2 linked regions of the Reyranella humidisoli genome follow. The protein of the gene in region 2 interacts with the protein of the main gene of each other region in a pairwise test. Links are inferred from orthologs where the notes say so. Each region holds a gene or a part of one and is shown on either strand. Other genes may lie near its edges.

Region 1 (3,079 bases), 590 kb from region 2 along the record:
CGCCATTGACCGTCACCTGGAGGGTCTTCGACGTTTCCCCCGCAGCGAAGGTGAGGTTGCCGCTTGCGGCAACATAGTCGCTGCCGGACGTGGCGGTGCCGTCAGCCGTGGAATAGGCGACCGTGACCGGGCCGGCTGCCGCCGCGGACAGGATCACGGTGAAGGTCATGAGCCTGGTGCCGGCGTTGCCCTCCTGCACCGACACGTCGGCGATGGACAGGCTGGGCATCGCCGGCTCCGCCGTGTCCAGGGCCGAGTCCCATTTCTGGATCGCGCTCGCATCCTTGGCGCGGATGTTGTCCATGCTCAGTTCGGCGAGCGTCACGCCCTCGAGCCTGTAGGCCTGGTTGTTGCCGGTGATGGTGATGACGACCGAGCCGCCCACCTCGGCGATGGAAAAATTGTCCTTCTGGAACCAGCCGAAATCGAGAACGTCGAGGTCCGGGTCGAAGGCGAGGACCGTACTGGTGCCCCACATCCAGTTGATGGTGGTCACGGTGGCCGCGCCGTCGCCACCCGTCTCTCCGTCGCCACCGGTATCGCTGCCGCCACCGGTCTCTCCGCCGCCAGAGCCGCCGTCCGCCTGAGTGCCGTCCCAACCTGAATAGTCGGAGACGGTGCCGTCATCGTTGAAGTCGTCGTTACAGAGCTCCTCGGCGAAGGCGAGTGTCTTGCCGGACTCGTGGGCGGCGATGATGGTCGAATAGCCCGGCGCGTCATAGGCACCGAACTGCTGAATGTATTTGAGGATGGAGGTGCCGTACTCGTCGGCCGAGGCGCTGCCGTTGTTGAGAAGGTCAAGCGTGCCCCAGGCCCCACGCAGATGAGCGGCGGCAAGGATGCCGGTGAGGGTGAGCGTGACGGTGACGCTCTGCCCGTTGGTATCCATATAGGTGCGCTGGGTCCCGATCAGCGCGTCGAGGCTGGTGCCCTTGGCCTCGAGCCCGCTCTCGATGACGTTGAGGTTGTAGCCGAAGGCATCGAGGATGATGGATTCCTGGATGTCGGTCTTGAGCGTGGCGAAGCTGTCGACACCGTTCTTGCCGGTGAAATGGCCGGTCCACAGGTTGCCGGTGTTGCCGTGATAGTAGCCGAGGTCGATGAGCAGTGGCTCGCCGAACTGATAGCCGACGAAGCCCAGCGCATTCACGGAGGTGTACTGCATGTCACGCCACGACAGCTGGCCGGCCTGATAGGCGTTCCAGTTGTCATCGCCCACCCAGCTCCGGATCTGCCATTCGGTGATCCGTCCCGAGACATAGCGATCGTAGTCGACACCCGATTCGAATGCCCGCAGCGCGTTGAGAAACTCGGTGAAAGTCCCGTTCGACATGCCGCGCCCTCCGACTTCAACTCAAGTGCGTACCCCGGGACCATAACCGTTCGATGTCGCACCCGTCGAAGGCTGCAATCTCGATCACGAATTGGTCACACAGGCTGACACGCGCGCCCGGATGAATGAACGCATCTCGATGCGTTCGATCCAACGACGCGTGGAGCACGCGCCGGGCGCACGATTTCAGAAAGATCGAAGCCCAAAGAAAAACCGCGGGGTATGAGCCCGCGGTTTCGTCGACTATTGCGTGTAAGCGGGCTCTCGCGCGTCGCGAAGCACCGGCGCCCGCCGACGCCTTCCTGTGGAAGGCGTTAGGCGGCTTCCGCCAGCGCCACGCCCTTCTCCTTGAAGACCTGCTCCAGTTCGCCGGTCTCGAACATCTCGCGGATGATGTCGCAGCCGCCGACGAACTCGCCCTTCACGTAGAGCTGGGGGATCGTCGGCCACTGGCTGAATTCCTTGATGCCCTGGCGCAGTTCCGGGTCGACGAGGATGTTGACGCCGTGGAACTTCACGCCGAGCTGGCTCAGCACGTCGACCACCGCGGCCGAGAAGCCGCACTGGGGAAACACGGGCGTGCCCTTCATGAACAGCAAAACGTCATTCTTGCCGATCTCGTCGCGGATACGCTCGAACACCTGGGGTTCGCTCATGATCGATCTCCGTGAAGCGCCGCCGGGGCGCGGGGTTTGCCAGAATATAGGGCGTTCAGGGGCGCTGCGCCATGGTGGTCAGCTTGAGCGCATGCAGGACACCGCCCATGCGGCCGCCCAGCGCCCCATAGACCGCCTGGTGCTGCTGGATCTTGGATTTACCGGCAAACGAGGCGGAAATGACCGTAGCGGCGTAGTGGTCTCCGTCGCCGGCCAGGTCCTGGATCTCGACCTCGGCGTCGGGAATGCCCTCCTTGATCAGGCGGACGATGTCGTCGGCGTGCATCGGCATGGCGGTCTCCCTAGGCGGCGCTGTTCATGTAGCCCGGAAGCCAGGCTTCGTGGGCGTCGCGCAGTTCCTGCAGCGGAACGCTGAGCAGCCCCTCGACAACAATGTCGGGGCCGCCGGAATAGCCCAGAAGGACGGCCGGGACACCGGCCTTGGTCGCGGCCTCGACGAGGGCGCCGCCATCATCGGTCGCGATCAGGTAGCGGCCCTGGTCCTCGCCGTACAGGAAGGCGTGCGGGGAGGGCCCGCCGGCCGGCAGCTTGATCGAGGCGCCGGTGCTGCCCGACAGGCACATCTCGGCCAGCGCCACCAGCAGGCCGCCGTCCGACAGGTCGTGGCAGGCCTCGACCTTGCGGCCCACGATCTGCCCGCGCACGAAATCGCCGTTGCGGCGTTCGACCGCGAGATCGACCGGCGGCGGTGCGCCTTCCTCGCGGCCATGCAGTTCACGCAGGTAGATCGACTGGCCGAGCCAGCCCTTGGTGTCGCCGACCAGCACGAGGGCGAGGCCGTCCTTGACCAGGCGCGAGCCCGCCGAGGTCGCGATGTCGTCGATCACGCCCACCGCGCCGATGGTCGGAGTCGGCAGGATCGGACGGCCTTCGGTCTCGTTGTAGAGCGAGACGTTGCCCGACACGACGGGGAAGTCGAGGGCGGTGCAGGCCTCGGCCATGCCCATGATGGCACCCGCGAACTGGCCCATGATCTCGGGCTTCTGCGGGTTGCCGAAGTTCATGTTGTCGGTGACGGCGAGCGGCCGCGCGCCGACGGCCGTGATGTTGCGCCACGCCTCGGCCACGG
Region 2 (3,151 bases):
TGGCGGCGATGGTCTTGCGGCCCTCGTCGCTGTTGTAGTGCGGCGTCTTGGCGGCGACGATGTTCACTTCCTGCTCGTGCGGCAGGTAGTTCAGTGTCGTCACGATCGACCAGCGGTCCATCTGGCCCTGGTTGATCTGCTGCGTGCCGTGATAGAGGCCCGTCGTGTCGCCGAGGCCGACCGTGTTGGCGGTCGAGAACAAGCGGAACGCCGGATGCGGATGGATGACCTTGTTCTGGTCGAGCAGGGTCAGCTTGCCGTCGACCTCGAGCACGCGCTGGATCACGAACATCACGTCGGCGCGGCCGGCGTCGTATTCGTCGAACACCAGGGCCGTCGGGTTCTGCAGCGCCCACGGCAGGATGCCTTCGCGGAATTCGGTGACCTGCTTGCCGTCGCGCAGCACGATCGCATCCTTGCCGATCAGGTCGATACGCGAGATGTGGCTGTCGAGGTTGACGCGCAGGCAGGGCCAGTTGAGGCGGGCCGCGACCTGCTCGATGTGGGTCGACTTGCCGGTGCCGTGATAGCCCTGGACCATGACGCGCCGGTTGTGGGCGAAGCCGGCGAGGATCGCCATCGTCGTGTCGCCATCGAACAGGTAGGCGTCGTCGACCTCGGGCACGTGCTCGGTCGGGGCACTGAAAGCCGGGACTTCCATGTCGCTGTCGATGCCGAAAACCTGGCGCGCAGAAACCTTGATATCCGGCATGCCCGAAACATTCTGGCGGGCCGCGGTCGTCGTAGAGGCCATCACACGAATTCCTACAAAACAATGCCCGCCAATTGCGGGCGGAACGATAGTCGCAGGCAGGATTGTATGCTGCAAGCGGCCAAATGCACGGACAGCCCCAAGCCGGGCTAATCAGTCGGCCGGAAGGTTCTCGGAGGCCCGCAGAGTGGAATAGGCGGCGTTGATTTCCTTCAGCTTTTCCTCGGCTTCCCGCGCCCCGCCATTGGCGTCGGGATGGTGCAGTTTCACCAGCTCCTTGTAGCGGGATTTCACAACTTTCCGGGTCAGCGGCCAGGAAAGTTCGAGGACGTCCAGCGCATTGCGCTCGGCCGGGGTCAGCTGCTCGCTGCCGTCATACTTCGGCGGCGGCTTTTCGCCGAGGCCGGCATCGTCGGCGAGGCCCAGCGGGTCCTTGATATGGGCGTAGGGATTGCCGTTGCGGCGGGCACCCAGCGGCCAGACGGGACGGCGCCACGTCGTGTCGGCGCGGATGTGGGCCTCGATCTGGTCGGAGTCGAGGCCGGCGAAGTAATCCCACTTCTTGTTGTAGTCGCGAACGTGCTCTAGGCAGAACCAGCGATATTCGTCGAGCTTGTCGCGGGCGCGGGGCGCACGATATTCACCCTGCAGGCGGCAGCCCGGGGCCTCGCAGACGCGCTGGTGCGGCTTCGCACCGTCCATTGCCGCCAGTGGGTTCGCTCGTCGTCGGGCCATCGGGCTAATATGTGTTCACGAATGTGACCCGGCAAGTGAGGCCGGCAGAAGAGGGTGGCAGTCATGGGCAAGGTGGCGACGGCGATCGATGGCAAGCTCCGCGCGACCTTTGCGCCGGTGCGCCTTGCCATCGAAGACGAGTCCTCCAAGCATCACGGCCATGCGGGTTGGCGCGAAGGCGGCGAGACGCATTTCCGGGTCGAGATCGTCTCGGATGCCTTCGAAGGCAAGACCCGGGTCGCGCGCCAGCGCCTCGTCTATGCCGCCCTCAAGGAAGAACTCGACGCCGGCCTGCACGCGCTGGCGATGGAAACGCTGACACCAGCGGAAGACGGAAAGCGCTAGCCTTCCATCTCCACGTCCTTGCCCTCGACGGCAGCCCGGACGGCTTCGGCGTCGGGGCCGGTGTAGAAGTGCGGGACCCATCGCTTGGTGACTTCGCTGTCCGATGCCCAGGTGTGGCAGGTGTCGAGCATGTAAGGCTTGCGGCGCGGCTTCGGCGCGGCGTTCGGATCCTTGGGCGGCAAGGTTCCGGTATTTTCGCGATGCTCCCGGTTGAGGTCGCGGGCCTTCTTCGACGACACGGTCTGGAAGGCGGTGGTCGCCACCGGCCCCAGCAGTTCGACGATGTGGGTGCAGCCATGCACGCCGCCCAGCCGCTCGCGCACCGCGCGGTGGAAGCCGCCGCCGATGCGCAGGCCGATCAGTTTGCGAAACGCCGGCGCGATGTCGCCGCACATGCTGTACGGCGATTTGTCGGTGACGGCCTCGGCATCGACGATCGTGAAGGCGTGGTCGATCGTCAGCCGGATCGACATGTCATGCACGAAATCGCCGGGCTTCAGCGGCCCGCGCCATTCATTGGCATGCTCGTAGGTCTTTTCGTCGGTGATGCGGCCTTCGATGTCCCACAGCCCGTCGTCGCGGAAGAAGCCCTGGCAGACGACGCGCCGAGTGTGAAGGTGCTGTCGCCCGATCGGTGGCGAAAGCGGCATGGTGGTTCCCCGTAATGTCAGGTGGAGGTCAGTTGCCCGCCTGTATGGCGGCGGGCGGCACGATCCGCAACTCGGCGATGCGCGTGCCCTCGCGCTTCAAAATCTCGAAGCGGAAGCCGTAAAATGCATAAACCTGGCCCACTTCCGGGATGCGGCGCGCCTCGTGCAGCACCAGTCCGGCGATGGTCGTGGCGACGCCCTCGGGCAGGCCCCAGCCGAATTCGCGGTTGAGGTCGCGGATCGGCACGTCGCCCTGGCAGACCATGCTGCCGTCGTCGCGCCGCGCGACGCCGCGGCGGATGGCATCGTGCTCGTCCTCGATGTCTCCGACGATCTCCTCGATGATGTCCTCGAGCGTCACGATGCCGCGCAGCGCGCCGTACTCGTCGACCACGATCGCGAAATGCTCATGGCGGGCACGGAACGCCTCGAGCTGATCGAACAGGACCGTCGATTCGGGAATGAACCAGGGAGCGGTCATGATCGCATCGATCTTCACCGCGGCGGGATCGCCGGCGGCCTTCACGGCGCGGAACAGGTCCTTGGCGTGGACGACGCCCACCACGTTGTCGGCCTCCCCGCGATAGAGCGGGATGCGCGTGTAGGGCGCCGCCAGCATCTGCGTCACGATGGAATCGGTCGGCTGGTCGGCATCGATCAGCACCACGTTGCCGCGATGGGTCATCACGTCGCCCACCGTACGGTCGCC

The links.
Region 1: the proteins of KQ910_RS11070 (region 2) and grxD interact in binary tests that used the Escherichia coli proteins (3 or more experiments, as listed by UniProt). The link is inferred for Reyranella humidisoli from one-to-one orthologs.

What each region holds. Positions count from the first base shown.
Region 1 is NZ_JAHOPB010000001.1:2,861,466-2,864,544, forward strand. The notes cover bases 319-3,079. They hold grxD (Grx4 family monothiol glutaredoxin), read right to left. Parts: upstream 1,990-3,079; coding sequence 1,648-1,989; downstream 319-1,647. Other genes in these bases: KQ910_RS13820 (Calx-beta domain-containing protein), read right to left, coding at 319-1,333; KQ910_RS13830 (BolA/IbaG family iron-sulfur metabolism protein), read right to left, coding at 2,045-2,281; purL (phosphoribosylformylglycinamidine synthase subunit PurL), read right to left, coding at 2,292-3,079. Also shown: more of KQ910_RS13820, read right to left, coding at 1-318. UniProt on the Escherichia coli protein: Monothiol glutaredoxin involved in the biogenesis of iron-sulfur clusters.
Region 2 is NZ_JAHOPB010000001.1:2,269,930-2,273,080, forward strand. The notes cover bases 319-3,151. They hold KQ910_RS11070 (BolA family protein), read left to right. Parts: upstream 319-1,510; coding sequence 1,511-1,792; downstream 1,793-3,151. Other genes in these bases: cobS (cobaltochelatase subunit CobS), read right to left, coding at 319-754; KQ910_RS11065 (J domain-containing protein), read right to left, coding at 866-1,447; KQ910_RS11075 (DUF2889 domain-containing protein), read right to left, coding at 1,789-2,442; KQ910_RS11080 (HlyC/CorC family transporter), read right to left, coding at 2,471-3,151. Outside these bases: more of cobS, read right to left, coding at 1-318. UniProt on the Escherichia coli protein: Transcriptional regulator that plays an important role in general stress response. Has many effects on cell morphology, cell growth and cell division. Acts by regulating the transcription of many genes, including dacA (PBP-5), dacC (PBP-6), ampC and mreB.